Regions from separate parts of the Shewanella sp. 3_MG-2023 genome, predicted to be linked through region 2. Evidence: predicted binding sites of a transcription regulator. Region 2 holds the regulator's gene; each other region holds the start of a gene.
What was found. The regulator LexA, encoded in region 2, represses DNA repair genes until DNA is damaged. The targets are predictions, from matches to a motif close to TACTGTATNNNNATACAGTA.
Positions count from the first base shown of each region.

Region 1: the regulator LexA is predicted to act here: its motif matches at 3,060-3,079, upstream of recA (recombinase RecA).
Region 3: the regulator LexA is predicted to act here: its motif matches at 6,704-6,723, upstream of dinG (ATP-dependent DNA helicase DinG).

Region 1 covers NZ_JAUOSH010000008.1:2,049-13,062, forward strand. Annotated here, with positions in the region: gene alaS (alanine--tRNA ligase) at 1-1,499, opposite strand, end outside; gene recA (recombinase RecA) at 1,911-2,975, opposite strand; gene mutS (DNA mismatch repair protein MutS) at 3,398-5,977, shown strand; gene rpoS (RNA polymerase sigma factor RpoS) at 6,555-7,535, opposite strand; gene Q4591_RS06220 (peptidoglycan DD-metalloendopeptidase family protein) at 7,612-8,517, opposite strand; gene Q4591_RS06225 (protein-L-isoaspartate(D-aspartate) O-methyltransferase) at 8,559-9,194, opposite strand; gene surE (5'/3'-nucleotidase SurE) at 9,191-9,940, opposite strand; gene truD (tRNA pseudouridine(13) synthase TruD) at 9,944-11,014, opposite strand, start outside.
Region 2 covers NZ_JAUOSH010000004.1:134,742-145,755, forward strand. Annotated here, with positions in the region: gene Q4591_RS03775 (VOC family protein) at 1-714, opposite strand, end outside; gene mtr (tryptophan permease) at 1,082-2,326, opposite strand; gene plsB (glycerol-3-phosphate 1-O-acyltransferase PlsB) at 2,338-4,758, opposite strand; gene lexA (transcriptional repressor LexA) at 5,137-5,754, shown strand; gene Q4591_RS03795 (cell division inhibitor SulA) at 5,751-6,257, shown strand; gene coxB (cytochrome c oxidase subunit II) at 6,688-8,304, shown strand; gene ctaD (cytochrome c oxidase subunit I) at 8,314-9,918, shown strand; gene Q4591_RS03810 (cytochrome c oxidase assembly protein) at 9,920-10,483, shown strand; gene Q4591_RS03815 (cytochrome c oxidase subunit 3) at 10,480-11,014, shown strand, end outside.
Region 3 covers NZ_JAUOSH010000007.1:46,953-57,966, forward strand. Annotated here, with positions in the region: gene Q4591_RS05680 (OmcA/MtrC family decaheme c-type cytochrome) at 1-69, opposite strand, end outside; RNA gene ffs (signal recognition particle sRNA small type) at 881-977, shown strand; gene Q4591_RS05690 (late competence development ComFB family protein) at 1,112-1,435, opposite strand; gene Q4591_RS05695 (histone deacetylase) at 1,491-2,396, opposite strand; gene Q4591_RS05700 (DUF2057 domain-containing protein) at 2,396-3,124, opposite strand; gene Q4591_RS05705 (primosomal replication protein) at 3,134-3,799, opposite strand; gene Q4591_RS05710 (TSUP family transporter) at 3,796-4,569, opposite strand; gene dinG (ATP-dependent DNA helicase DinG) at 4,578-6,653, opposite strand; gene Q4591_RS05720 (DNA polymerase II) at 6,783-9,122, shown strand; gene Q4591_RS05725 (porin) at 9,348-10,532, shown strand; gene Q4591_RS05730 (TonB-dependent receptor) at 10,982-11,014, shown strand, end outside.

The sequences.
Region 1 (11,014 bases), on a different contig from region 2:
GACTCAGCGTAAAACGGCGTATTATCTAATACAATGACCGCTTCTTGATCTGCCGTTAATGAATCAACTGCATTACCTTCTACATATATAGCTGTAATTTTACCTTGACCATTTAGCTCGCTATAACCGCAAAACTCGGTTTCACCTTCAATTTTAAGGCCTGCATTGTAATCAGTGCCAAAATTGCCAGCCGCTTGTGCTCGGCTGCGCTGCTCAGCCATTGCCGCTTCAAATCCTGCTTCATCAACGGTGATATCACGCTCACGACATACATCCGCGGTTAAGTCGACAGGGAAGCCATAGGTGTCATAAAGTTTAAATGCTGTTTCACCATCTAAAATATTAGCTTCAAGTGCATTAAGGGCTGCATCTAAAATACCTAGGCCACGCTCTAGCGTTCTAGCAAACTGCTCTTCTTCGGCTTTTAAAGACTTTTCAACAATTGCTTTAGCATCAACAAGGCCTTTAGCTGCATCGCCCATCACTTCAATTAATGTTGGCACTAATTTGTAGAAGAAGGTATCTGTCGCGCCAAGCTTGTTACCATGACGCACTGCGCGGCGAATAATACGGCGTAGTACATAGCCGCGGCCTTCATTTGACGGCATTACACCGTCAGCAATTAAAAATGCACAAGAGCGAATATGATCGGCAATAACCCGTAAAGATTTATTTTCTAAATCTTGGACACCAATGATTTCAGCCGTTTTAGCAATAAGCTGTTTGAAAATATCGATTTCATAGTTTGAATGTACGCCTTGCATAATCGCAGCAATACGCTCAATACCCATACCAGTATCAACAGAAGGTTTTGGTAATGGCTTCATTTCGCCGTCAGCTTGACGGTTGTATTGCATGAATACGATATTCCAGATTTCAATGAAACGATCGCCATCTTCTTCTGGAGTACCAGGGCGACCGCCCCAGATATGCTCGCCATGATCATAAAATATTTCAGAACATGGGCCACAAGGACCTGTGTCACCCATTTGCCAGAAGTTATCAGACGCATAAGGTGCACCTTTATTATCACCAATGCGGATAATATTTTCAGGGGCGACACCAATTTTGTTAGTCCAGATATCAAACGCTTCATCATCAGTTTCATAGATGGTGACGCATAAACGCTCGGTTGGAAGCTTTAATGTTTCAGTTAAAAAGCGCCATGCATAGCTAATGGCTTCTTCTTTGAAGTAATCACCAAAACTGAAGTTACCTAACATTTCAAAGAAGGTATGGTGACGAGCGGTGTAACCTACATTATCAAGGTCGTTATGTTTACCACCAGCACGTACACAGCGTTGCGATGTTGTCGCTCGGGTATAGCTACGCTTTTCTTGACCTAAAAAACAGTCTTTAAACTGATTCATACCGGCATTGGTGAATAGTAAAGTTGGGTCATTGTGAGGTACTAAAGAGCTACTATCGACAACTTGATGTTCGTTGTGACGAAAAAACTCTAGGAAAGCACTTCTTAGTTCTGCGGTAGTTTGAAACATGAAATCGCCCTAAAATGGATAAATCGTATTTATCAGGAAGCTGTTAGTCAGCGCTAAATTGCCAACATTATATACTTAAACAAACTATAGGTGCGACATTCTAGGGCAATAGATTGGCTATTTTAGGCTGGAATTTAACGATTTTGATCATCGAATATTTGATTGATTGTGCAATATAGCCATATTTATGGGTAATCAAAAAATTACCGCAACTAAAACAGCTAACAAAACGGCTAACAAGAGTGGCTATAATGCTAATTGATAGGCGCTGTTAAGCTTCATTAGCGTAACAGCAAAATATAGCCTCTGACAGATATGAGTTACATACTGAGCAAAATTGGATAAAAAAAAGCGGCGAGCATATAGCTCACCGCGATTTAATAATTCTAACTACTAATACCTAGCAAAGGCTTAAAACACTTCACCGGTTTCTAAATCGATGTTTTCATCGGGTTTAGCAGGGGCGGCATCTTTTTCTTTATCTTTACTAAGCAATAATTCACGTAATGCAGTTTCGATCTCTTCAGCCGCAGCAGGGTTTTCAATTAGGTACTTACCGGCATTTGCACGGCCTTGACCAATCTTGCCGCCTTTGTAGCTATACCAAGCACCAGCTTTTTCAACAAGCTTATGCGCCACACCTAAATCAACTAGCTCACCAGTACGGTTAATACCCTTACCGTACAAGATTTGGAATTCAGCTTGCCTAAATGGCGCTGCAATTTTGTTTTTAACCACTTTAACTCGGGTTTCGTTACCAACCACCTGATCGCCATCTTTGATTGCACCTGTACGGCGAATATCCAAACGCACTGAGGCGTAAAACTTAAGTGCATTACCACCTGTTGTAGTTTCTGGGTTACCGAACATCACACCAATTTTCATACGAATTTGGTTAATGAAAATCAATAGCGTGTTTGATTGCTTAAGGTTACCAGCAAGTTTACGCATTGCTTGGCTCATCATACGAGCAGCAAGGCCCATGTGTGAGTCACCAATTTCACCTTCAATTTCAGCTTTTGGTGTTAATGCCGCCACTGAATCGACAATGATCACATCAACGGCGCCTGAGCGAGTTAAGGCATCACAAATCTCTAGTGCTTGTTCACCCGTATCTGGTTGCGAACAAAGTAGGTTATCAATATCAACACCAAGGTTTTTAGCATAGATAGGATCAAGAGCATGCTCAGCATCGATAAACGCGCAGGTTTTACCTTGACGCTGTGCTGCTGCAATCACTTCTAAGGTTAAGGTTGTTTTACCTGATGACTCAGGACCGTAGATTTCTACGATTCGCCCCATAGGTAAACCACCAGCACCCAAGGCAACATCCAATGAAAGTGAGCCAGTAGAAATGGTTTCAACATCCATTGTGCGGTCTGCGCCCAACTTCATGATTGAACCTTTACCAAATTGCTTCTCAATTTGACCTAACACGGCATTCAGTGCTTTCTCTTTATTTGGATCTGCTTTCATTGTGATTATCCCTCTAAGCGAACTCATCTCATTGGCGAGATTGATAACGAATAAATTTGTCTGTTTCTTAATATGAGCTCAGTATACTGTATAATCATACAGTATCAATAGTTACTCAAAAAAAAATTGCAAAACCACTAATAAACAAGGTTTTTCAATATCAATATCAATACCTTATAAGTAAAAATATAATTAAAACTTCTACACCACTGTATATAAAGACTACTGTATACAGTGGTTTCAATATGTTAACCATCTGACAAATAAGCCAATAGTTATACTCTTTCAACTCGATAATAGCAGTTCAGAACCGCGCTAAATGAGTAACTCTATTGGGATTCAAATCAATTATTGCTAAGATGAGCGCCGATTAGTATTGGTCTTTTTTCCGATCCCCAAGCCATATTTAGAGCAACAAATTAATGACAGCAATTGAAAATCCAAATTTAGAAAAGCACACTCCGATGATGCGCCAATATTTGACGCTTAAAGCGCAGCATCCCGATATGTTGTTGTTTTATCGTATGGGAGATTTTTATGAATTATTTTATGAAGATGCCAAACTTGCTTCTGAATTTTTAGGAATTTCGTTGACCGCTAGAGGCAAAAGTGGTGGTAATGCCATCCCTATGGCAGGTATTCCCTACCACTCTGTTGAAGGCTATTTGGCTAAATTAGTCCAAATTGGTCAATCAGCAGCTATTTGTGAACAAATTGGCGATCCTGCTACAAGTAAAGGTCCGGTTGAGCGCAAAGTTGTCCGTATAGTAACGCCTGGCACCTTAACTGATGAAGCCTTACTGCAAGAGCGTCAAGACAATCTGTTAGCTGCGGTTTATCAAGGTAAAAATGGTTTCGGCTACTCAACTTTAGATGTGTCATCAGGGCGTTTCGTGGTAGTCGAATTAGAAAACGCTGAGACATTAGAAGCTGAATTACAACGCACCAGCCCTGCAGAGCTACTTTACAGCGAAGACTTAGTCGATGTGCATTTAATTGAAAACATTAAAGGTATTCGTCGCCGCCCAGAATGGGAATTTGATTACGATACCAGCATACAGCTATTGCTGGAGCAATTTGGCACGAAAGATTTACATGGCTTTGGCATTACAGATGCTCGCTTATCACTGCAAGCTGCTGGCTGCTTAATGCAATATGTCAAAGACACCCAAAAGACAGCTTTGCCGCACATCAATAGCATTACCCTTTTTAATCAAGCTGATACTATCATTTTAGATGCTGCGACCAGACGCAACCTTGAATTAACTTTGAACCTGTCGGGCCAGCGTGACAATACACTTGCTTGGGTGCTAGATAAGACGGCAACACCTATGGGCAGTCGAATGCTGCAACGCTGGATCCACCAACCATTAAGAAACCAGCAGCATATTCATCAGCGCCAACAAGCGGTTGCCGAGCTAATTGATAGCGGTTTGTATGCCGACTTACACCAACAACTGAAAGCTTTAGGTGATATCGAGCGCATTATGGCAAGGCTTGCCATAAGAAGTGCACGACCACGTGATTTTGCCCGTTTACGCCAAGCATTAGAATTGCTGCCTGAAATCCAGCAAACCTTAAGCCATTGTCAGCAAGATGAACTGAAGACTCTGGCGCGAAAACTAGGAGAATTCCCTGAGCAGCAACAGCTTTTAGCCTCAGCGATTGTTGATAATCCACCCATGCTTATTCGTGATGGTGGAGTCATTAAAACTGGCTATAACGCCGAGCTTGATGAGTGGCGCGGTTTAAGTGAAGGCGCTAATGACTATTTAGTGCAAATGGAGCTGCGAGAAAAAGAGCAAACAGGCATTAATTCCCTTAAAGTCGGCTATAACCGTGTGCACGGTTATTATATTGAAGTCAGCCGCCTACAATCTGATCAAGTGCCGTTAAGCTATCAACGCCGTCAAACCTTAAAAAATACTGAACGTTATATCACCCCAGAACTTAAAGAGTACGAAGAAAAAGTACTTTCAAGTCAGGGCAAGGCGTTGGCCATTGAGAAAAAACTATGGGAAGAACTGTTTGATTTATTACTACCGAAACTACATGAGTTACAGCTATTTGCTCAGTCCGCAGCAGAGTTGGATGTATTAAGTAATTTCGCCGAACGAGCTGAAACCCTTGGCTATAATTGCCCGCAAATCACTCACGAGATTGGTATTCATATTGAAGCTGGTCGCCATCCGGTAGTAGAGCTAGTCAGCCAAAGTCCATTCATTGCCAACCCGGTGCAATTAGCACCTTCAAGAAGAATGCTAGTGGTTACTGGCCCTAATATGGGCGGTAAATCGACTTACATGCGCCAAGTGGCATTAATCACCTTAATGGCACATATCGGCAGCTTTGTTCCGGCACAAAAAGCAGTGATAGGTCCAATAGATAGAATATTTACCCGTATTGGTGCTTCCGATGATTTAGCATCAGGGCGCTCAACCTTCATGGTAGAAATGACTGAAACCGCCAATATTTTACATAACGCAACGGCCAAAAGTTTAGTGTTAATGGATGAAATTGGCCGCGGCACCTCAACCTATGATGGTTTATCTTTAGCCTGGTCAGCGGCAGAATACTTAGCCGAAAAAGTGGCGGCATTAACGCTATTTGCCACCCATTACTTTGAACTGACTCAATTGCCGGAACAGATCCCATCAGCAGCGAATGTGCACTTAGATGCTATCGAACATGGTGACACTATTGCCTTTATGCATGCAGTGCAAGATGGCGCGGCAAGTAAGAGCTATGGTTTACAGGTGGCCTCTTTAGCGGGTGTTCCAGCCCATGTGATCAAAGCGGCTAAACAAAAACTGCATATGCTAGAAAGTAGAGATTTGGCCAATAGCCAGCAAATGCCAATTCAAGAAGCATTAAATTTATCTATCCCTGAAGCTGAAGCGAATGCTGCGACTGAAAAACTCAGTCAAATCAATCCTGATGATTACAGCCCTAAACAAGCACTTGATATGCTTTATGAACTAAAAAGGCTATCAAACTTGTAAGTGATGAGCGCAATTGTGCTCAGTGTAACATCTGAATGGGCTGTTTATCACAGCCCATTCACTACAATTTAACTAACACTTAGAACCTAAAGTCAATCCTGATGATTACTGCTCTAAACAAGCAATTGATATGCTTTATGAACTAAAAAGGCTATCAAACTTGTAAATGATGAGCGCAATTGTGCTCAGTGTAAAATCTGAATGGGCTGTTTATCACGGCCCATTCATTACAATAATTAGTCCCCTTAACTAACACTTAGAACCTAAAGTCAATCCTGATGATTACTGCTCTAAACAAGCAATTGATATGCTTTATGGACTAAAAAGGCTATCAAACTTGTAAATGATGAGCGCAATTGTGCTCAGTGTAAAATCTGAATGGGCTATTTAAAACGGCTCATTCATTACAATTATAATGATTAAGTACTCATAACTAATACTTAGAACCTAGCTTCATTAACTATCATAATGCTCAGGCTCTATAAAAGTGAGTAAAAAAAAGCCAACAAAAAAGGACAACTCGTGTCCTCAAAGGTAAATAACCCTAAGCGTAAATTAATCGCTTAAAAGGTTGGCGTTAATTTCTAAATAACGCTTCGACTGATAGGCCTTGTGCCCCTAATACATCTTTCAAACGCTTTAACGCTTCGACTTGAATTTGACGCACACGTTCCCGTGTTAAGCCAATTTCAGCCCCTACGTTTTCTAACGTCGATGGTTCATAACCTAATAAACCAAAACGTCGTGCTAATACTTCTCTTTGCTTAGTATTTAGCTCATTTAACCAACCGACAATTGAATTAGATAAGTCTTCATCCTGTACTTTATAATCTGGTCCAACTGAATCATCATCTGCAATAACATCTAACAATGCTTTATCGTTATCCCCGCCTAGTGGGGTATCTACAGAGGTGATTTTTTCGTTTAGTTTTAGCATTCGACTGACATCGCTAGTAGAGACATCTAATTTGTCTGCGATTTCTTCTGCCGTCGGCTCATGATCAAGTTTTTGCGCAAGCTGTCTTGCCGTTCGCAAGTATACATTAAGCTCTTTAACCACATGAATAGGCAAACGAATGGTCCGAGTTTGATTCATGATCGCTCTTTCGATGGTTTGTCTAATCCACCAAGTCGCGTAGGTTGAAAAACGAAACCCTCTTTCCGGATCAAACTTTTCGACTGCTCGAATAAGCCCTAGATTACCTTCTTCGATAAGATCCAGTAATGCTAATCCTCGGTTGTTATACCTTCTGGCAATTTTTACGACCAATCTTAGATTACTTTCTATCATGCGGTTACGAGACTTCTCGCAGCCTTTGAGTGCTTTACGTGAAAAGAAGACTTCTTCTTCTGCACTAAGCAAAGGGGAAAAACCGATCTCACCTAAATATAGTTGAGTGGCGTCAAGATTCTTCTGAAGATCATCTTGAACTTGTTGGTCAATGTCGGATTGCTGTGCTGGCTTGGCATTTTTTGCCTCCTTCAGCGCAATCTCTTGTGGTTGTTTAGCTAAATCCATAAGCTCTTCTGCTACCGCAGTATTTTGTTTCTGGCTCATATGGTGCTCTCCCAAACCGGATAAAAATTAAGTTATTTTCGTGCGCGTATCCTCCGTTTTAATGTGAACTAAACAGTTAACGTTTAGGTAAATAATTTAATGGGTTTACTGACTTACCATGGAGACGAATTTCAAAATGCAACATCACCTGATTAGTCCCTGTACTACCCATTTTCGCAACTGTCTGTCCAGCATTTACATATTGCTTTTCTTTGACCAATATTGCATCTGCATGAGCATAAGCACTTAAATAATCATCATTGTGTTTAATAATGACCAAATTGCCATAGCCCCGAAGTGCATTACCTGCATAAACAACTCTTCCATCAGCTGCAGCCTTGATAATATCGCCTCTGGAACCAGCGATTTTTATGCCTTGATTGCCCTGCTGAGTACTAGAGAAATAACCTACAATCTTACCTTTTGTCGGCCAGTTCCACTGACTTACTTTATCTGGCAAGGTTGAAACAGATTTTTTCGCTATTTGAACCGTTTTGTCTTGGGTAGTTTTTACAGAATACGCAGGCTTAGCTTTGTGATCAAGCTCTTTTTTTGTACTATTTTGATTTGTCGTTGTCGCTGGCTTTTTTTGTGCTGAAGTTTGTTTTGCAACCGTTTTATTAGCAGGCTTTGACTTGGTGTTCGCTACAGCGACCGGTTTTGGTGCAGGCTTGGCTGCAGGCTTAGTGCGCTGTGGCTTGGTGAGTTTTAATGTTTGTCCTGGATAGATGGTATAAGGTGCTTTTAAGCCATTATATTGAGCGATTTTATTAAAATCTTGCCCAGCGCCCCATGAAATTGAGTAAAGAGTATCACCGCGTTTTACCTTGTAACTGCCAGAGGTAATAGAGCCTTTATTAAATTTTTGACCAGCATTACTCGAAATACTCGTAACGGGTGCAGGGTTGTGAGCTTGAAAGCTACACCCTGAAATAAACAGCAGTAAAATTGTAACCCAAGGCCAATTACGACACTTCAACATTGTCTCCATCATACTTTTGAAATATCGCCCTTGCATCACTGTTAAGCTAAGTCGCCATTGATTAACGGTACAAACTTAACCGCTTCGATAATTTGTGATTGAAACTCATTTTGTTTACGAGTGATTTTTAATAACTGCTGCGAGTCTTCGCCAACAGGGATCACTAGCACGCCGTCTTCAGCCAGTTGCGCCAATAATGCTTCAGGTACCGATGCTGCAGCTGCTGTTACCATAATGGCATCAAATGGGCCTTTATTGGTCCAACCTTTCCAACCGTCACCATATTTAAAAGACACATTATGTAAATCTAAGCGCTTTAAACGTTGTCTCGCTTGAATTTGTAGCGCCTTGATCCGCTCAATTGTGCAAAGCTGAGGTACCAGTTGCGCTAAAATCGCTGCCTGGTAACCTGAACCAGTACCAATTTCAAGCACTCTAGCAGGGTTATGTTGTAGTAATAACTCCGTCATTCTAGCGACAATATAAGGCTGAGAGATAGTTTGGCCTTGCCCAATAGGTAAAGCGGTATTCTCGTAAGCTTTATGGGCTAATGCCCCATCGAGAAATAACTCCCTTGGGGTATTTGATACCGCCTGCAACACAGTGTGATTACGGATCCCTGCTTCATGCAGTTTTTTGGCTAAATTAAGGGCAACAGTTGAAGCTACCTGGCTCATAGTTTATTAATCCAGTTTTCTAAGTCAGCAAGCTGATCATACGCAGTTAAGTCGACCGTTAGCGGAGTAATTGAAACATAACCTTGTTCAACTGTACCAAAGTCTGTATCAGCGCTAGCATCTTGTTCTTTGCCCGGAGGCCCAAGCCAATATATATCTCTTCCTGCAGGATCTTGAGTTTTGATCATGCCTTCAGCTTTATGTCTTGAGCCTAAGCGAGTAATTCTCATGCCTTTGATTTGTTCTAGCGGTAAATCGGGCACATTTACATTTAATATTTGATCGTTATTAATAGGATGCTCAAGTAAACCTTGCACTATTTTAGCGGCATAGATTGCTGCACTATCGTAATGACGTAATTCTTTGCCCACTAATGATACCGCTATCGCAGGTAGGCCTAAAAAGCGTCCTTCCATTGCTGCGGCTACCGTACCTGAGTACAGGGTATCATCACCCATATTCGCCCCAGCATTAATGCCTGACACCACAATATCAGGCTCTACTGGACATAATTCTCTAATGGCTAAATGGACACAATCTGACGGTGTGCCATTGACAGCAATAGCGCCATTTTCTAAGTTATTAATTCTTAATGGATTAGTCAAGGTCAAAGAATTACTGGCTGCTGAACAATTCCTATCAGGCGCCACGACTAACACATTAGCAATTTTGGTTAACTCTGCCGCTAGGGCTTTGATCCCTGGAGCTGTAACGCCGTCATCATTGCTGACCAATATGTTAATCATCACTTAACCTTCTAGAGTGCTTTTAGTTGCGTCATTTGTAACGCTATTTGCAAATTGCTGCGCTTGCTCTTGCTGCTGCATTGCCACCATTTGTTGTCGCTGCACTTCTTGAACATCTTGATAATCCAGTAGCTCACGCAATACTGAGGTCGCATAGCTACCTGCTGGTAAAATAAACTCGATGACTAACACATCATCATTTTCAAACCGGTATTTTAGCGCTTGAGGCTTTAATAATAATGGTCGACGTTCTTGCTCTAAACCCGCTTGCTCAAGCCCGGTTAAATCGGTGCTTAACTCAGCTAATGCAGCTTGTTCAACTACTGATGCAAGCCCTTGAGTGGCGAGTTCGCCTCTGCCCCACAATGGCGCAGACAATTGAATGTCATTGTCAGCTAAACGCTTCATTGTGGCCTCATCCCATGTCTGCGCGACAAAAAAACTTTTACTGCCCGCTAACATGACACAATCACCATTAATAGGCGCAATACCATTTTTACTTAAACGGTACGACACAGCAGTGTTAAACACATTAGAGCGCACTGCAGATAAATACATGCTGCGTTTTTTTCTATCTTTAACTTTTTTACCCGCGAGCATTTGCTGGCCGAAAACTAAGTTTTTACCTTTATGGCCAAAACGCTGCTCTCCAAAATAGTTAGGTACGCCTATTTCAGCCACTTTTAAAATCCGTTGCTCAAGCACTGCTTTATCGGACACATTTCGTAAAATCAGTTCAAACCGATTACCCAGCAGTGCGCCAATACGCAGTTTTTTACTATGGCGTTGGCTTGATAAGATGGTTAAGTGCTCATCAGACAGCGATTGCCAATCAGGGGTTTCTTTCCCTGGAATACGCACCCCAAACCATTGCTCTGTCACAGCGTTTCGGTCTTTTTGGCCTGCGTATGTCACTTCTTTTTGATGCACTTTGGCAAACTTAGCTAAAATTTCTGCCACTTGCGTGGTATTTAAGCCATCTTTACGAACATGGATCATATGATGCTCGCCTTCGCCAGTTGGGCTAAAAGGCAGCATTTCTTTAACGATAAAGTCACTGTTTACTGTGCGTAG
Region 2 (11,014 bases):
CACATCCGGAATATCCGTAGGCGGGACACAAATTCGCCCGCCTAGAGCTTCGGCATCTTGAGCCATAGCATCACAATCTTGCACACTAAAATACAGCATCCAATGGGGCGGGGTATCACCCCACTCGGACGTCATTTGCATCATACCGCCAATGGCTTGCTTATCCACCAGCCATTGCACGTAATCAGCTATGCCCATTGAAGACATATCAAGGCTGTTAGTCTCAAAGCCAAGCGCTTGGGTATAAAAATCGGTTGATGTGGCCAGATCGCGGCACATATATTCAACCCAGCACAAAGTATTGGGCTCAAATGAGCGCTTAATGCCGATATGGTTAATGGCCTGCCAGATTGAAAATCGTGCGCCATCAGGATCTTGGCACACAGCTATAATCCCTGAATCACCAACAGAGTGAGGGCCTGCAATAATTTGTCCACCCGCAAGCCTAATGGCTTTAATTGTCGCCTCAACATCATCAACGGCAAAATAAAGCTGCCAATGGGTTGGCAAACTCTCCATCTCTTTGGGCATTTGATACATAGCCGCAATGTCATCACCCGCTAACTGCAACATAGTGTAATGACCCTCAGGCATGGGCATATCATCAGCCTGCCACTGAAATAGGCTTTGGTAGAATGCTTTCGCGGCATACCAATCATGACTGGCAAGTTCGACCCAACAAGGTTGCCCTTGTTTATAGTGTGACACCTTCATACACCTCACCCTGCTGTTGATAATGACTTATAAGAATAAAGGTTTAAGCTGAACCTAAATGACAACACTCTTTAAGTTAAGACACTTTTAAAGCTAAAGTCGAGTTGGCAATAATGGTTGGTTATTCGTATAAAAAATGACATTTAAATAATAAATACAACTTAAAATCATAGCCTTATATAGACAACAATATCAGCAAGCCATGGCTAGTCACTATCGGTCACAAGTCGTAAATTACACACACCTTTAGTCAAAATGCTAACAGTCACATCCTTACTTGCTAGAAAACGCCCATAAAAAAGCCCTTTTCAAAGGGCTTTTTGGAGGTCATTTCGGTGTTTAAACACCACTTTATCTAGCTAAAGTATTATTTATAAACTGGCAGTAACTCAGCCATCGCCAACAAATGACATGCGCCGGTGATGACACCGAATGCAATAATCACCACAATCAATGGCGTACCACCTGGGACTCTAAAGCTCTTCTCATCAGGGAACATTTTGCGCGATTTGTATGCCATCATGGCTGGCACTATCGCCGCCCAAATGGTCGCCGCTAATGCCGCAAAGCCAATGGCAATCAAGAAACCATTAGGGAATAACAAACCTAATACTGTCGGCGGGATAAAGGTGATCGCAGCTGTTTTAATGCGGCCATTATTGCTTTCTTCAAAGCCAAATAAGTCAGCTAGATAATCAAACAAGCCTAAGGTCACCCCTAAGAATGATGACGCCACAGCAAGATTAGCAAACAAGGTCAACATGGTATTAAGCCATTTACTCGCCATCACATCTGACAGAGCGCCCACTAACACACCCATATTGCCGCCCTGGGCAATAATGTCGCTGAACTGACTACGGGGAATGTTGCCCATGGTTGCCACTAACCAACAGCTGTAAATAACTAAGGCGATAAACGTACCAATAAAGATGGCTTTTAAAATCACTTTAGGTTGTTTGCCGTAATACTTAACTAGGCTTGGCACATTGCCGTGGTAACCAAAACTGGCCAGCCCAAAAGGTAGCGCCGCTAAAATATAAGGCGAGAAACTCGCCTCACCATCTGGCATTAATAATTTTGCGCTATCAATATCAATCAGCAGATTTCCGATGGCGAGAAAAAAGGTAATTAACATCCCGCCAATCATAATGGTGGTAATGCGATCAACCGCTTTGGTACTGATGATCACCACTGCAGCAAGTACGACGGCAAACACTAACCCTGCGATCGGTTGAGGTAAGTTAATCCCCATCCCCGCAAGGGTGTGATTAACAATCGAGCCACCACCACTGATGTAAGCATAGGTCAGGATGTACAACACGAAAGCAATAGATAACCCGTTAATAATCCGCCAAAACTGGCCTAAGGTTACCTTAGTTAAGGTGTCAAAACTGTCACCGGGTTTAAAATGCAAATTGGTTTCAAGTAGCATCAGACCTGACACCAGCATACAAAACCAAATACCAATTAACATGACTAATGAATAGCCAAACCACATGCCTGCACTGACCACAGGCAAAGAAAACATACCAGCACCGACTGTGGTACCGGCGATGATCATAGCACCGCCCAATAAGGATTTATTTTGCGGTTGAGATTGTGTCGAACTCATAAAATTAGTTATTACCCATGTTCCATTGTGACACTATCAACAATGGTTTTTCGAACAGATAAACGCAGCATACCATTGGCATGATCACGTATTCGGATGACTTCAAATTGATTATCGTTAGCGGATAAATACCCTAATTCTTTTAATTTCACACTCAAATTATTGTAGAGCTTTTTATCATAAAACTCAGGCGCAGTAATTCCATGTAAAGCACCTAAACGCTGAGCCAATAAATGGCTGGCGCTTTCTAAATCAGAACGCTCAATTTCTGGTTTGTAAGCCAGTAAATTAAAGATAATCGCGTAACGCTGTAGGGTCTCACTGACCGTGGCGGACAATAACATTAACTGAGTGACATTACTTTGATTGACTTCAAAGTGATCGCTACCGGAAATTAGCTTTTGTTCAACAAACAAATCAAGCACTTGATCCACATAGGCACTTAAATCTTCAATGCCCATAAACAGCTCAGCTTTCAATAATGGGTAAAAATCATTAACAATTTGCTGGATTTTTTCTCGGCTAAATTCTTCATATTGCACCAAGCAACTGGCGATTAATGAAGGCACTGCCATTAGATGAATTATGTTATTGCGATAATAGCTCATCGCAATCACTGAGCTATCTTCAATTGCGATAATTTCGCCGATGGCATCTGTGGTTGAGGTAAATTTATTCAGCGACAAACATTGCTCAACTAGGTCATGAGCTGAGCCCTCAGCCACCGACGCATACTCAGTATAAGGAACATCCTTTAAGATTTTCAGGTAGAGGTCTAGCTGGGTTTCAAGCTCACTGCGCTGCAGGGCGTTTTGCTCTGAAGCCAGCAGCGCCATACTTGCTAATGTCACCGAACTCGCTGCGGCGGCGCCATTGATGTTAGTCATCACTTTATTGGCCAATACATTTACTGCTGGCGTTAACCATGATGGCTTTTGATCCGGATCTTGAGCAATTTCTTCACGCCAATTTGGCGATTGTTGATTTAAAAATTGCTGCACATTGATTGGCTCGCCAAAGTTAACGTAACCTTGGCCAAAGTTGCCTAATTTACGCAGCGCACCAAAGACCTGCCACACTGATTCTTTTTGCTTTTTCTTACCGCTTAACTCTTTATGATAGGTGGACACTTCCATCACATGATCATAACCAAGATAAACTGGCACTAAGGTTACTGGGCGTTCAATGCCCCGCAGTACACAGTTAACTGTCATCGCTAACATGCCGGTCTTAGGCGCTAATAAACGACCGGTACGAGAACGACCACCTTCGGTGAAGTATTCAACCGAATAGCCTTTAGCAAATAACTGATCTAAATACTCACGAAACACTGCGGTATAAAGTTTATTACCGTTAAAGCTACGACGAATAAAGAAAGCACCACCACGGCGGAACATAGGGCCTGCTGGCCAAAAGTTTAAATTAATACCGGCGGCAATATGCGGCGGCACCATGCCTTGGTAATACAAAATATACGACAGCAGTAGGTAATCCATGTGGCTACGATGGCAAGGCACATAGACAATTTCATGACCATCATGATGCAGCTTACGCACTTTTTCAGCGCTTTTAATGCTAATACCGCTGTATAACTTATTCCACAACCAAGTAAGAAAGCGCTCAGCAATACGCACTAAGCTGTCTGAGTAATCCGCTGCAATTTCATCTAAATACTGAATAGCTTTTTCGCGGGCTTTGTCTTCAGGAATTTTTTTATTAAGCGCTTCTTCTTTTATCGCTTGAGCAATGGCATCAGACTTTAATAATGAGTTGAACATTGCCTGACGATTTGGCAGTTGTGGGCCTGTCATCACTTTACGTTGGCGTCTAAAGTGCACTCGCGCCACACGGATAAGTTTATGCGCAATACTGACATCAGTGCCGTGTTCATCAGCCATATAACGTAGCGACATAGCATTTGAGAATTGAATAAAGCTATGGCGACCTAAGAACAAAATCATCAACCATTTACGTAACCAGGTCGGGTTTTCACGCTCAAATACGGCTGCGGTCATGGTGTCATCTTCTTTACCAGGGATACGTCCCCAATACAGACTCACTGGCACCAATTGAATATCAAGTTGATCATTTTTTTTATGTAAGGCTAATAAGCTGGTGAAGTTATCAACAAATTTTTCGCCACTTAAACGCTTGCCAAATAGAGGCTTACGACCTTCAATACACACAATTCTAGGGGTATTTAAGCCATCAACGTCTAGTCGCTCATAAGGGCTCGGTAAGCCATATTTGGCGGTCACTTCATTTAATGCCGCAATATCACTGAGTGATTCTGTCTTCATCACATAGACCACTGGTTTATCTGGGTCTAAGTTCAGATCGGCAAAGGGATCTTCAGGCACAACAACCGTGTGCACCATCAGTTTTTGAATCCAACGTAATGATTTTGCTATGATTGAGTCAGGTTTTAACATGAGTGTTCGCATATTCAACATCAATTAATTGGCCATAGAATACCAGATAATGGTTCAGTTTCACTAACAAGGGTCTATACAGAGAATATTTGTTCAGTAAAAATAGCCATATCCGAATAACAACCAACCTATTTTCAATCAACACTACTGTATAAATATACTGTTTAAACAAACGATGTGAGAAATAGCCAATTTCATCGGTTTAAAAAGCTGACTTACCTTCATTAACTAAATAATTAAATTACAGATACTTAACCGTGCCCCCATATATAGCCAACAAGAATTAGATGATAATAGTTAAATTAATTTGGTTAATACTTGCGCGACCACCGATACTGTATATAATGACAGTCACTGTATAAAAAAACAGGAATCAATATGAGACCTTTAACGCCACGCCAAGCTGAAATATTAGAGCTAATTAAATGTAATATCGCCGAAACAGGTATGCCGCCAACTCGTGCAGAAATTGCAACTCGATTAGGCTTCAAAAGCGCCAATGCCGCTGAAGAACACTTAAAAGCACTGGCAAAAAAAGGCTGTATTGAAATTATTCCTGGTACCTCTCGCGGGATCCGCATGGTGCAGGTGGAGGAGGAAGTTGAAGCAGGCTTACCACTTATCGGCCAAGTTGCTGCAGGTGAACCTATCCTTGCTCAAGAGCATGTTGAACAGTATTTCCAAGTTGACCCAGAAATGTTTAAGCCCAATGCTAATTTCTTACTACGCGTTCGAGGCGACAGTATGAAAGACATTGGTATTTTAGAGGGCGACTTATTAGCAGTGCATAAAATGCAAACTGCCACCAATGGTCAAGTTGTAGTGGCACGTCTTGAAGACGATGTAACCGTGAAAAGATTTGAAAAGAAAGGCAATATTATTTATTTACATGCTGAAAATGCAGAATATGAGCCGATTAAAGTTGATTTAAGTTGCCAAAACCTAACGATTGAAGGGCTTGCTGTTGGCGTTATTCGTAATGGAGGTTGGTTATGAACACATTAATAGGCAATGCACCGCGTCACCCTGGATTATGGGTAGATATGGCATCTGATCCCTTACCCACTAAACAAGGGATTGAAACCAAGCGCACCCAAAACCAAGGCTTAACTGAATTGACTCAATTATGCAGTCAGTTAGCCATTTTAAGTCAGCAAGGCCGTTGGATTGTACTGATTAATCCGCCGCATATCGGTTATAAGCAAATTCTTGCTAATGCCAATGTTCGTATGGACAGAGTATTGTTAGTTCACACCAAAGATGAAGTCGAAACCCTGTGGGCGATGGAAAAAGCGCTCACTAACGGTACTTCAAGTGCAGTAATTACTTGGACACCACCATTAGATGCCCGCGACAATCGCCGCATTCAATTGGTTGCCAAAAATGCCTTAGCCCAAGGGCTTATCATTGAAGATGTAAATACTCACTTACCTGAAGGCGACCCATTAACGCAAACTTTAGCAGTACCGACTCGGGTAAACCTTACCTCGTTTCACTAGTAAAATATGACTAAAAAAGCCCTTCACTACGCTGAGGGGCTTTTTTTTGCACTTTTTTCAGCAAATTAGATGATAAAGTGATCTTGATCAATATTTAATCTCCAAGTAATGTAGTTAACAAGGTAGTAACAATTTATCGTACTGCCGAGAATAAATGTCAAAAAGATACAAACGCTATTAAAAGATTGAGCTGGTACCGTGCGGTATAGAAAGCCTTGAATGTAAAGCGTCAAATATAATTGATAAGTTCAGTATTAGGTACAAGTGTGGCACCGTAACGTAATAACATAATTGAGTTTTCAAGCTCAAAGCCACCGTGTACTTTGAAATGATCAAACTTTTTCGGGTATGAAAAGTTTGCATAGAGCAGAGTATTACTGTGTGGCTTTTCTTTGTAATTGCAATTCGCAATTAGCAGAGGAGTAGTCTTGTGAAGCGATTGTTGTACGGATTAATGGTGGCGTTGCTTGCAACCCCACTCACAGCGGCAGAGATGCCCTTAAACATGACTCAAGGTGTAACAGAGATCAGTGGCCAGGTTTACGACCTGCATATGATTATTTTGTATATCTGTTGCGCCATTGGTGTCGTGGTCTTTGGGATCATGATTTATTCCATGATCTATCACAGAAAATCTAAGGGTGCAGTTGCAGCCGACTTTCATGACAGTACCAAGGTTGAAATAGCTTGGACAGTATTGCCATTTCTAATCCTAATTGGCATGGCAATCCCAGCAACAAAAACGCTGATTGCTATGGAAGATCCCAGCGATGCTGAACTGACAGTCAAAGTGACGGGCTCTCAATGGAAATGGCATTACAGCTATTTCAATGAAGATGTCGAGTTTTTCAGTTTATTATCTACCCCAGCAGACCAAATTACTGGCACCGCAGATAAAACCGACACCTATCTTTTAGAGGTCGATAAGCCGCTGGTTTTACCAATAAATCGTAAAGTACGTTTTTTAATGACCTCGGATGACGTTATCCACTCTTGGTGGGTACCAGCATTTGCCGTTAAAAAAGATGCAAATCCTGGTTTCATCAATGAAGCTTGGACTAAAATCGATAAAATAGGTACTTATCGAGGCCAATGTGCCGAACTATGCGGTAAAGATCATGGCTTTATGCCTATTGTTGTTGAAGCCGTCTCAGAAGCAGACTTTGACCAATGGCTAATCGACCAAAAGCAATTTGCTGTCGATGCTAAAGCCGCTGCACAAGCCTCACTGAGCCAAACCCTTAGCTATGACGAGTTAATGGCCCAAGGCGAACAAATCTACATGGGTCGCTGCGCGGCTTGCCACCAACCTAATGGTGCTGGTTTACCTGGCGTCTTCCCTTCCCTAATTGGCAGTCCAATGATTAAAGGCCCAGTGTCTGGTCATATCGATATTGTCGTTAATGGTAAGCCTGGCACTGCGATGCAAGCGTTTGCCAAGCAGCTAACGGCAACTGAAATTGCTGCAGTAGTCACTTATGAGCGTAATGCTTGGGGTAATGACTCTGGCGATACCGTGCAAGCGGCTGATGTGAGTGGCAATGGGACAAATTCTAGCGCTACACCAACCACTGCTGACGCTCCTAGTGCAGGCACTTCTATCGCAGACACGTCAACGCCTGTGACTTTACCAGCAAGCTTACCTACAGCTGAACAACTTGAAGACACTGCAACACAAGCTGTGACTGAAGCGGCAACACAAGCAGCAGAAGTTAAAGCTGTGGTATTGGATGACTTGACGATGGATGAGTTAATGACCATGGGCGAGCAAGTCTATATGACTAGCTGCGCTGCATGTCACCAAGCTGCTGGTACTGGCTTACCTGGCGCGTTCCCTTCATTAGTAGGCAGCCCACTCATCGTCGGTCCAGTGACGGATCATCTTAATATTGTCATCAATGGTAAACCTGGCACGGCAATGCAAGCATTTAACTCGCTACTTACGCCACAACAGCTTGCTGCAGTGGTGACTTATGAGCGAAATGCCTGGGGTAATAACTCTGGCGATGCAGTTCAGGCTGCTGATGTTGTTGGTCACGGAAAGTAAGGGATTAAAATGAGCACAATTACACAAGATTCACCAGCCGCTCACGACGATCACCATGATGACCATCATCATGGGGCGCCAAAAGGCATTATGCGCTGGGTTTTAACCACTAACCATAAAGATATTGGTTCAATGTATCTGTGGTTTAGTTTCATTATGTTTTTAACCGGCGGCGCAATGGCCATGGTCATTCGTGCTGAGTTATTCCAACCCGGTTTACAGTTAGTTGAACCTAACTTTTTTAACCAAATGACCACAGTCCATGGCTTGATTATGGTATTTGGCGCAGTCATGCCAGCCTTTACCGGCTTAGCTAACTGGCTCATTCCAATGATGATTGGTGCGCCAGATATGGCACTACCGCGGATGAATAACTGGAGCTTTTGGATTTTACCTTTCGCGTTTGCGATTCTACTTAGCTCGCTATTTATGGAAGGTGGAGGCCCCAACTTTGGCTGGACTTTCTATGCACCACTGTCAACAACCTATAGCCCTGATAGCACAGCATTATTTGTGTTCTCAGTTCACATTATGGGCATAAGCTCGATCATGGGTGCTATTAACGTGGTGGTGACCATTGTTAATATGCGTGCTCCGGGTATGACTTGGATGAAGCTGCCATTGTTCGTCTGGACTTGGCTGATTACCGCCTTCTTGCTAATAGCAGTGATGCCGGTATTGGCAGGTGTAGTAACCATGGTACTGACTGATAAATACTTTGCCACCAGCTTCTTTGATGCTGCTGGCGGCGGCGACCCTGTGATGTTCCAGCATATTTTCTGGTTCTTTGGCCACCCCGAAGTCTACATCATGATTTTACCTTCATTCGGGATTATCTCGGCCATTATTCCCACCTTTAGCCGTAAAAAGCTTTTCGGTTATGCCTCCATGGTATACGCCACCTCAAGTATTGCGATTTTGTCCTTCCTAGTTTGGGCGCATCACATGTTCACCACCGGGATGCCAGTATTTGCAGAGCTATTCTTCATGTACTGCACCATGTTAATCGCAGTGCCTACTGGGGTGAAAGTGTTTAACTGGGTTGCAACTATGTGGCGCGGCTCAATCACCTTCGAAACCCCGATGCTGTTCGCCATTGCATTCATCATCTTATTCACCATCGGTGGCTTCTCTGGCTTGATGCTAGCGATAACCCCAGCGGATTTCCAATACCATGATACTTACTTTGTGGTAGCGCATTTTCATTATGTACTGGTGACTGGCGCAGTATTTTCCATTATGGCTGCAGCATATTACTGGCTACCGAAATGGACAGGATACATGTATAGCGAAACATTAGGTCGTTGGCATTTCTGGTGCAGTGTTATTTCAGTGAATGTACTGTTTTTCCCAATGCACTTTTTAGGCTTAGCAGGCATGCCACGTCGTATTCCAGACTATGCAATTCAGTTTGCTGACGTAAACCAAATTGTCTCTATTGGTGGTTTTGCCTTTGGTTTATCACAACTGATTTTCCTCGCTGTGGTACTGAAATGTATCAAGGGCGGCGAAAAAGCTGCGGATAAGCCATGGGAAGGTGCTGAAGGGTTAGAGTGGACTATTGCCAGTCCTGCGCCTTATCACTCATTTACCACCCCACCAGAGGTTAAATGATATGAGCCAGCCAACAAAATCAAACCGTAATTTACTTATTGGCCTAGTACTGGGTTCAATAGGTATGTTCGGCTTTGGTTTTGCGCTAGTGCCTTTGTATGACGTGCTTTGCGATGCCTTGGGGATTAATGGAAAAACCCAAAGTACTGCCAGCAGTTATGAGGCTGTGGTGATTGATAAAGACCGTACTGTAACCATTGAGTTTATTGCCCAAGTACAAAGCAATATGCCGTGGGAGTTTGTGCCAAAAGTGAACCGCATGCAGGTTCACCCCGGCGAACTCACACGTACTGCGTTTTTAGCGAAAAACTTATCTTCAAATAACCTCGTAGGCCAAGCAATACCCTCGGTATCGCCAGGCCAAGGCGCGGCTTATTTTAATAAGACCGAGTGCTTTTGCTTCAATCAGCAACCCCTAGCAGCAATGGCCGATGCTGAATTACCGTTAATTTTTTACGTGGATGCGGATTTACCTGAATCCATTAACACTTTGACTCTCTCTTATACCCTCTATGATATTACAGACAAGCAGACTGCAGCCATAGAGCAAGGAGCAGCAAGATGACAACAAAACATGAAAACTACTACGTGCCAGCGCAAAGTATCTGGCCAATTACCGGCGCTATCGGATTATTTCTGATTGCATTTGGCGCAGGTACCTACATCCAACAACTTTCAACTGAACAATCTTCTGGCGGCTACACCCTAATCGCGGGTATTGCTGTAATTATATTTATGCTGTTTGGCTGGTTTAAAAATATCATTGATGAGTCAATGTCAGGTTTATATTCAGCGCAAATGGATCGCTCTTTTAGACAAGGCATGAGCTGGTTTATTTTCTCAGAAATCATGTTTTTCGGGGCATTTTTTGGGGCATTGTTTTACGCTCGAATGGTAGCAATACCTTGGCTCGGCGGTGCATCAAATAATGCCATGACCCATGAGGTATTATGGCCAACATTTGAAGCCATTTGGCCGCTAGTGAAAACCCCAGATGGTACCACCACTGAAGCCATGGGTTGGGGCGGATTGCCGCTGTATAACACCCTCATTCTACTGACCTCTTCAGTCACCTTGCACTTTGCCCATGTGTCGT
Region 3 (11,014 bases), on a different contig from region 2:
TGCAAAAGCTAATAGCCCTGCACTGAATACCGCTTTAGCAGTCGTATTTAAATTAAATTTATTCATCATTTTTCCCTGCAAGAGATTTATTTTCACTCGACTTTTCATCATAAAATCGTGCGTATGGATAATATCCAAACTTATTCGAAATAAGCTGTACTATTTTAACCACTTGTAAACTATACCGCCGTGATTAAGATCTTACTATTCCGAAAGGAGTACTTCTAAATTCTGCAATTTACAACTCGTTGTTTTTAAGTTGTTAAACTGTCGATAATCAGTAGTTGCTCTCTGTGGGTGTTTTTTGTTGATTGACGCTAAAAACCCAGTTTGGTATCCAATTTCAGTAAGCTCTGATATCTGCAATGATTTTGGTAATGTATTATTCACTACTAAATAGATTGCTAAAATTGCCATTACTAATAATAAGTGATTTATGTGAAAGATGGGTTAAAACCTGAGCAAATTGTGTGTTTTTTGATGATTAAAGACTGATTTTGGTTAAAAGTGTGATCGTGATCTTATTGTGGTTGATGTGCATTATCACTTGGTCAAATAATTTTGCTGAGTGCGAGGTTTTGGCAGTTAATTTTAGCTGACAAGTTGCTGTATATTGTGTTGTGTATTGGTAAGCTCGAATTGAATTGGCACTTTGCAGGTGCTGTATACTTAAATCAGTTAAATAATGAGCTAATTTAACCGGGATCGAGTAAAGCTTGTGCAGTCGAGCGCTTTGTTGATAAAAGTGAGCGAATTTAACTTGAACATGGTCAGTGCTTAGGGGATAATCCTGTTGTTCTCGTTAAGCAGGACTAATTTTAGATGTTTAAGATAATTAGATATTTAAGGTTATTAGCTTAATTAGAAATCAATGGTGACCTTAGGGTCCCCCCGCAATGATAACTTGTGAACTCGGCCAGGCCTGGAAGGGAGCAACCGCAGCAAGTGACTCGTGTGCCGGGGTGTGGCTCTAGGGGAACCTCCAATACTCCTAGTATTTCTTTCAAAAACTCTCTAAACACCTTACTTTACTTAAAATAACGTTTTTTATCAGCGTTTATGTTGAGTGTTTCTTTAGTAAACCAACCTAGCCATTTAAAATTTTTGCGCATTAGATGTTTGGCATTTTCTTGATAGCAGGCTCTTTAGCTGCGCTTTCTGCATCTTCCACTAACTTTTTATGAAGGTTGGCTTTTAAAAACTGTCGTGACTTTTCAAGTGCGCTATGGATCTCGTTTTTCATCTGTTGCAGTTCTGCATAATCTTCAAAAAAATAAGTATCAACGAGGTGTCTTATGTAGCGAACTGGAAGTTGATTTAAGGTAACGCAGCATAAATCAGCTAAATACTCCTCTGGTAGCTCTTCGAGTAAGCCTTCGTCTCTTAATATTTCCATTAAAAGCACTTCATAGTAATTACGAATATCAACTTGCATCCTTGACTCCCTATAGAATGAAATTTAACTTGTTTATCTGATTATCATTAGTGTGCTACCAGATTGCCTTGGCTGCAATAAAAAGTTGGCTATGTCTTTGAGTTAGTGCTTGCTCGTTGCGGCTGTAACCGCCTCCGATCACCGCTGCAATCGGGATTTCTGCCTGCTTAGCTTGCTGTAAAATAAATGTATCTCGGGCCAATATGCCTTTGGTTGATATGTCTAAATAGCCTAAATCATCATCTTGGTGAATATCAACGCCGGCATCGTAAAGGATAAGATCTGGCTGATGGATGCTTATAAGGTATGGGATCACTTGTTTGATAACCGATAAGTATTCATCGTCGAGAGTGTGTTTATCAAATTCTATATCGTGATGGGAGCGTTGCTTTCTAAATGGGAAGTTTTTTTGGCAATGAAGCGAGCAAGTTATTATGTTGTCTTGGGTTTGAGACAATGCCGCAGTGCCATCGCCTTGATGTACGTCACAATCGATAATAAGCACTTTCGTGGCTTTTTGCTTAATAAGCATTTGCTTGGCTGCAATCATTAAATCGTTAAAGACACAGAAACCACTGCCAAAGTCATAATGAGCATGATGATAGCCACCACTTAAATGTAGGGCAATACCATGGTCAATTGCCAAATTAGCGCTTAGCACTGTGCCATTGACCGCGTGAAGGGTGCGGTTAACCAGTGATTCGCTCCAAGGAAAACCGATACGGCGCAGCACTTTATTAGTAAGGGTGTTATTGATAAAGCCATCAACATAGTCACTTTGATGGGTTTGTTTTAACACTTTAATATCGATGGGGCTTGGCTGATGAAAATCTTGCGGGATAGCGAGACCTTGTTCAAGTAAATATTGCTGTAAACGTTGATATTTACTGGTAGGAAACCGATGCTTTTTAGGTAACGCCAGCTTGGAGTAGCTGGCGTGATAAACGAGTGGAATAGTCATTAAAGCTGTTTAATAGCCCAACTCATGAACTCTTTGCGTGTTTGCTCATCAGCTTGTAACCACCAATATTGCAGCATTTGCTCAGGATGAGTTGCCGCTTTATCTGTTACAGCCGATGTCGTTGCGGAAGCTGTCGCAGTTTGAGTCACAGGTGTGCTAGCAACTACTGCGGTCGAGGTCACGGCCGCTGTTGTGGCAGTTGCAGTGTTTACTGCGGCTGGAGCGACATTGCTACTGGTTGCAGAAGCTGCTAATGCGTCAATATCATCACCTTTATTACTGCCAAATAACCCGCCTAAAAATGAACCTTCTTCAAAATCGGTTTGGGTAATTGTGTAATCGACTTTGCCATTATCTTGGCGTGAGATAATCACTTGGGGATCTTTAGCAAAGCTTTTAGGGCGTTTTACAAATTCTCCGTCTGCGGGCTTAAGAAAATACTCATGATCGCCATCGACTATAATAGTGACAATAAAAGGCGCTGATTTTATAAAGCTTTGGCTATCGCTGAAGTCATCTTCAATCATATCGTGGTAACGGATGGCTATTTTATGGGAGCCATTACTAAGGTCTAGATCTGATTTATGGGTAAACTTATTGGTATCAATTTCTTTGCCATCCAATGCTAAATACTCAAACGACATTGGAATGGTTAAATTTGCCGCTAAAGCTGATGTTGATGTAGCTAAAGCAAGTAAAGTGGCACTTAGCGTTCGGGTAAAATTCATTGTTGCTCCTTAACGATTTAAATTTCTATTAGGTCGTTCAAACATCTGGATTCTTTCCTCTATATAACTAATTGCTTGACGACATTTTCCTAAGCGTCGATGTAGAGAGAGAATTTCATTTTGTAATCTGATTTTGTCAGTACTATGACAGTTTGCAAGTGCAGATTCCATTTCTGCTATTTTTTGTTCAAAGGTTGTAGCCCAATTCAAATGTTTGTTCAGCTCTTGATAAATTTGGTGGCTGTTTTTCATTACATTACTGGCTATCCAGCCAAAGCCACTGTCTGAATGTTGTTGCTGTTGTTTTTTTGCATAGCGTGCACGGCTATTGTCACGTTTTTGCTTTTCAGTATTCACATTCAGGTTGGTGGTCACTAAGGCTCGTCTTAATGCGGTAAAGCGATCTTGAATGCGCTGGCAGCTAAGCTCAATGATTCTGACATCAAGTTTGAAAGAAAGTTGCTTTTCTAATTGCTGAATGTCTTTTTTTAATTGGGCAATACAAGGGCTTAATTGGGCACCTTGTTGAATAAATAATTGTGAATTAAATCGTTCAATATCTTGCAGCATTTTCTTTTGTTGCGCAGGTAATTGCTGATCGTGATGTAAGGCATCTTGTTCTAATGAACTGAGCTGCTGTTTTAATTGGTAAATGAGTTGGTTGGTGTTTCTCATAGCCAAGCCGTCCAAGCTAAATGTGCTGCAATGGATAATACAGTAATGATAAATAGCGGTTTGATAAAGGGAATACCAAATCTTATAGCAGATTTAGCCCCAATAAATGATCCCGCCATCATACAAACACCGATCCACAAACCTAATATCCAATCCACTTCGCCTAATAAGGCAAAAATGACTAATGCGGTAACATTACTCACTGAGGTCATTAGCCTTGCTAAGGCGCAGCTGTTTAATAATGGCAGCTTATGCAGCCTGATGCTGGATACTGTCCAAAATGCGCCAATACCGGGGCCTGCAAAACCATCATAAGCACCTAAGGTCATTCCTTGCACTATTTGTTTGTTTTGAGATGGCAACCCGGTGGGTTGATTGATGATAGTTTCGCCCATCGCTTTGGGACTTATAAGGGTGTAGATTGCAATCCCGATAATGATCAGCGGTAAGATTTTTTCGAGCCAAGCAGCATCAATAAAATAAACTAAAAAACTGCCGATGATGGCACCTATAAAGGTCGTCAAAAATGCAGCCCGCCAGAAGGAAGGTTTAATGAGTTGTTGTTTGTAGTAGGTATAACCTGCAGTAATAGAGCCGAAACAGGCTGCGAGCTTATTGGTACCCAATGCTAAATGGGGTGGAACGCCCATCGTTAGCAGTGCAGGGATAGAAAGCAAACCGCCACCGCCAACAACGGCATCTATAAAACCTGCAACAACACCAATTATCGCCAGAATGACCCAATGACTAGGGTCTAACAAAAATTCCAAAAAAATACCTATTCAATAACTTTACGAAATGGCGGTAGGGCATCGAGTAATGATTTACCGTAACGCTTGGTAATTAGGCGGCGGTCTAAAATAGTCACTCGGCCATAATCGTCTTCTTTGCGCAGTAATCTACCACAACTTTGGATTAATTTACGTGACGCATCTGGAATGGTTAATTGTAGGAAAGGGTTGCCACCTTTGCTTTTTATATATTCCGCATGTGCTTGTTCAACTGGTGATGTCGGCACTGCAAAGGGCAGTTTGGTGACAATCAGGTTGGTAAGGTAATCCCCAGGTAAATCTAATCCTTCTGAAAAACTGCCTGTGCCAAAGATAATACTGGCTTTTCCGGCATCACAACGGGCTTTATGTTGAGTTAGCACCTGTTGTCTTGGCATAGTTCCTTGAACAAATAACTGCTCTTTAGGCATTTTACCAATAATTTGATCTGTCACCTTTTCCATTTGCCAATAAGAGGCAAACAGCACCAATGTTGCCATTTCATCTTCAACTAATGCCAATATCTGCTCTGCAAGCTCATCGGTAAAGGCTTCATCTGTAGGCTCATTCTTCATTTGAGGAATAAATAATGTGGCATTATTTTGATAATCAAATGGCGATAGTAACGCCAAAAAGCGGCTGCCATCATTTAATGATAACCCGACTTGATGGGCAAAATGATTAAAATTATTCAGCGCCCGCAGTGTTGCGCTGCACAATACAACACCTGCGGCTTTTTGCCACAGCATAGATTCGAGCATGAAACCCACTTCAATAGGAGACGCACAAAATAAATAATCCTGTTGTTTACCTGTGATCAGTTCAGCCCAGCGCGCCATGGGCGCACCTTTTTTTGAGTCTTCTTTAGCGAGCATTTTCCATAATTTATGCAAGTTTTCTAAACGCTGGGAAATAAAGCCTGCTTCTGAAAGCACTGTTTCTGATTGATGTTTAGGTAACTCACCATCTTTTATCGCTTCACTTAAAACGGTTTGAATTTTATTAAATTGCTTTAATGCAGAATTCGATGCTGAAGCTAAGTTTTCGGCCTGTATGAGTAATGACTCTGGTAATTTGCCATTTTCAAATCTTAAACGGGTTTCTGGGTTGGCAAAGAGCTGCGGCTGGGTATCACAAAAATGTGCCACTTGATTAAGCTGGCTAACCAGCTCATTAATGTGATCTAGCATCGCTTGCACTGGTGCAATAATATGAGTGGTTTTTAATTGGTTTTGTAATTTAGAGCAGGTTTTACCTGCCTTTTCTAGCCAATCAGCTGTGCCGCGAAGACTTGCTTGGGCGCTGGAGAAATCTCTGGCAACTGTTGGCAGATGATGCGCCTCATCGATGACATAAAACATCTCTTCAGGCTCTGGTAAAATAACGCCGCCGCCCAGTTCTAAGTCGGCAAATAACAAACTGTGGTTAACAATGAGTACGTCCCAGGTTTCGACATCTTCACGGGCTTTATGAAAAGGGCAGTTATGATGATTGGATAACTGACGATGGCAGCTGTGTTTATCACAGCATATTTGCTGCCATAAAAAGTCAGGAACAGGTTGCTCTAAAGTGTCGATTTCACCGTTCCACTTTTTATCTTGGTAATCTTTATGGATTTTTTTGAGTTGGTCAATCTGGCTTTGATCAGGCTTTGTCTGCCACATCGCCATTTGTGAGGTGTCTTCGGGGCCGATCATGGCTTCAAGCTTTGCTAAGCAAACATAGCGCTGACGGCCTTTGACTAAACCAAATTTAAAGTCTACCCCAGACTGTTGCAAAAAGAAGGGTAAATCTTTATGCAGTAATTGCTCTTGTAATGCTACGGTTGCCGTTGCTATACAGACTTTTTTCTTGCTGGCAATGGCTAACGGAATCGTGCCAAGAATATAGGATAAGGATTTACCAATACCGGTGCCGGCTTCACAAACCATAATGCGACGGTGTTTGTCATATTCACCGGCCAGTGTTTTAGATATTTCAGCCACCATATAGTTTTGCTCACGGCGAGAGCGAAAATTTGGCATTGCCGCCGCGATATCTTTATAGATAGTGCGGATCTGACTTTTGACTTTATCCGTTAACATGAGTGACCTATTCGCATTCTTTGCTTACTGTTTATGTGTACGCTGTTATATGCTGTACATAATAACAGTGAATTGAACTGCACGAAATATTTAATCGAGCCAAAAACTATGACATCAAGCGTAAATAAGATGACTTCTATCAAGGGGCGAGTGTTGACGCGGCATTCAGCTTTTCGTGATGGTCAACTTATACTGCAATATTATTTAAAAACCGCAACTGGACCTGTACTGATTGAAGTTAACGGGGCTGAAGTGGTGTGTTTTTGTCGTCAAATAGATATACCAAAGCTAACCGGGCATATTCACCAAGGTTGCAGAATAGAAACTGTTGCGCTTAAAAACTTTAACCATGAAGCTATCGCTTGTATTTACTTAAAATCAGCTAGTGTTCAACGGCAATTATTGCGTATTGCTAATGACATGGGTATTGAAATTTATGAAGCTGATATAAGGGTCGAGCAACGATTCTTAATCGAACGCTTTATTGCTTTTGATGTGGAGTTTATCGCTCAAGAAAAATCACCCACAGGGAAATTACCTGTTTTCGTTTCAACTAAAGCGAGAAAGAGTGCAACTGATATCAAGCTATCAATGATTTCATTAGATTTTGAATGTAGCCCGAGTGGCGAGTTATATTCAGTTGGCTTATATGGTGAAGATTACCAATTAGTCATTATGGTGGGGCAGCCTCAAGATTCAGCAAGCTATATCCAGTGGGTGGCGGACGAAGTTGAGCTCATTAAGCGCTTAATTGTTTGGTTTGCTGAATATGATCCAGATGTCATTATTGGCTGGGCGGTCGTCACTTTTGATTTGTCACTATTGTATAAACGTTGTCAGTTACATTCTATACCTTTAACAATAGGCCGAGGCGAAACGTTACTAAGCTGGAAGGTTGAAGATAAGCATCGCCCTGAAACCTTATCCTTGCCTGGCCGAGTGGTATTAGATGGCATCGATTGGATTAAAGCGGCTTTTTATCATTTTGAACGCTATTCATTAGAGCATGTGTCGCAACAATTACTAAATGAAGGCAAGGCTATTGATCATGTAGATAATCGTGGCCAAGAAATTTGTCATTTGTTTGCCCATGATAAACCCGCGTTGGCGTTTTATAATATTACCGATTGCCGCCTAGTATGGGATATTTTTGATAAAACCCAGTTACTGGCATTTGCCATTGAACGGGCCAAACTAACCGGCTTAGAATTTGGCCGCGTTGGTGCATCCGTTGCTGCTTTCAATAATTTGTATTTACCGCACTTACATCGAAGCGGTTTTGTTGCCCCTGCTCACCCAGCAAGCGATGGGCTTGAATCTCCTGGTGGATATGTGATGGATTCTATCCCGGGTTTTTACAAAGATGTTTTAGTGTTGGACTTTAAAAGCCTCTATCCATCAATTATTAGAACGTTTTTGATTGATCCCAAAGGCTTGGTTGTAGGTGAACAAGAGTCTAACGACGTGACTGTACCAGGGTTTCTCAATGCCCGATTTAGCAGAGACAAGCCAATATTACCAGAGCTTATCGCAACACTCGCGCAGCAGCGCGAGCAAGCCAAAAAACTTAACAACCAACCTCTGTCTCAAGCCATTAAAATAATCATGAACTCTTTATATGGCGTATTGGGTTCTCGAGGCTGCGTATTCCATGATGCCAAGCTTGCAAGCTCAATTACTATGCGTGGTCATCAAATCATGAAGCAAACAAAAGCTTGGATTGAAGAGTTGGGTTACAAGGTAATTTATGGTGATACCGATTCTACCTTTGTGTGGTTAGGTAAAGACCATCAAGTAAATGATATTGATCAGTTAGGTAATATGTTGGCGCAGAAAGTGACCCAAAAATGGGCTGAGTTTTGTGCTAACGAATTTCAAATACAAAGTTATCTAGAACTTGAGTTCGAAAGCCACTTTAATCAATTCGTTATGCCGACTTTAAGAGGCTCTGATGCTGGCAGTAAAAAACGCTATGTAGGGGCGACCACTGACAAGGAGGGGCAATTAGCGCTAACTTTTAAAGGTATGGAGCAAGTCAGAAGCGACTGGAGCCCTTTAGCTAGAAGAATGCAATATCATTTATATTTGTTGTTATTTACTCATGGCGATGTAAAAGGTTATTTGCTAGAGCAAATTACTGGGCTACAAAATGGTGTATTTGATGATGAACTAATTTTTAGAAAACGCCTAAAACGTAACATTGAAGATTATACGGCTAAATCTTCACCACATGTGAAAGCCGCAACGCGTCTATGTCAAATAACAGGTAATTCGGAGCTTGGTAAAAGAGGCACCATGATCGCTTACAGGATGACTCTGAATGGTGCGCAACCTATAGAAGCAACCAATGAATCAATTGATTACCAATATTACCTTGATAAACAAATCGAGCCCATTGCAGAACCAGTATTAGGGCTCAAAGGTGACAGTTTTGATAGTCTTGTGAGCAATCAGATGTTGTTACTTTAATGTTGCTGGCTGTGTAATTTATGGTGATACGTTATCATTTTTATGTCTTTTGGTAGTGGTTTGTGCTTTGCAATGTGCTTATTTAGTTTATTATGATATTTAATCGATTTATCTCTTTGTTTCATGCTAATTCATCATGCTAGCCTTCAGTTAATGGAAAAATTCTATGCAAATAGATTATTTAAAATAATTAATGATGAAAATGAAATGGGAAGGTTTAGCTCGATGAAAAAGACTTTAATCGCATCAACACTTGCAGCAGTTATGTTTGTACCAACAGCTTCTGCTATCGAAATCTATAAAGATGAGAAAAACTCTGTTGCTATTGGTGGTTTCATCGATGCACGTATTTATAGTGGCCAAGGTGAAACTGAAATCGTCAATGGCGCATCACGTATTAACTTCGCCTTTGATCGTCAAATGAATGATGGTTGGGCAACCTTTGCTAAATTCGAGTGGGGTGTTAACCCATTCGGTAACAGTGAAATCGTTTATAGTGCTGGTAGTCAATTTGAATCACAAAGCGATGACTTTCTAAATAACCGTTTAGGTTACGTTGGCGTATCAAATGATACTTACGGCTCAATCAGCCTAGGTAAGCAATGGGGTGTTTGGTACGACGTTGTTGCCGGAACAAACTACCCTATCGTATGGGATGGTAATGCTGCAGGTGTATACACATACAATAAAGCTGATGGCGCTATTAACGGTGTAGGCCGTGGTGATAAAACCATTCAATACCGTAACTCGTTTGATAAATTCAGTTTTGGTGCGCAAGTACAGTTAAAGCAAAATGAATTCGTTATTTACGAAGATGAGAACGTAGATGGTTTTTCTGATGCACCAAGTATTAGTGATGAAGAGTCACTAGGTACTGTAGAATACGGTAATACCTTCGGTTTATCGGCTATGTATCAATTCACTGATGAATTATCTGTTGGTATTGGTTACAACACGGGTAAATTTGAAGGTGAATTAGAGAACGGCACCCGCATTGAAGAGCGTGATGAAATTTACGGCTTAAGCGTAACTTATGGTAACTGGGATGCAGAAGGTATTTATTTCTCTGCGAACTACAATGAAAATAAATTTCATGACACAGATAACATTGGCCGTATGATTGAAAGTGCGAAAGGTGTAGAGTCATTAGTATCATATCGTTTTGACAACAACATCCGTGTTTTCTTAGCATATAACATGTTAGATGCTGATAGCGTATTAGGCGCTGATGAAGGTGAAGTATTTAAGCGTCAGTTCACTACAGCAGGTATTCATTATATCTGGGATACAAACACTATCCTTTATTTTGAAGGTCGTATCGACAGCAGTGATTTCCGCGGAACAAACGAAGACAAAATGAAGATCAGTGAAGATGATGGCATTGGCTTCGGTATTCGTTACATTTTATAAAATTAAAATTTAACAACTACCCATTAAAACACTCCGAAAGGGGTGTTTTTTTTGCTTTAAAATTCATAGCGACCGTCTGCTTGTTAATTAATTGTAAGTCTCGAAGGTCATTTGACCACATATCTATTTATTGTTGTGGGTATAAAATAGCCGATTGGAACAATTCTGCAATATTTTAAATTGTTATTTGTTATTTTTAAATGCTATTAAATACAGAGGCTTAAGGTGGTTGTGTAGTTTAATTCTCTATTTTTGTATGTTTTTGTGGACGAAATAACCATTCTAAACATGTTAACTTACCCGATATTAATGAAACATATGTTGAATTAATGTTTTATTTGTGATTTTATTGCATACGAAATGTGGTTGAGCGATGTTCAACTTCGTTAACCAACCTAAATTAATAAGGTTGGAACAATAAGAAAGACACAAGTCCAGGGAGATTGACAATGCATAAGAATTTATTAGCTAAATCAGTGCGT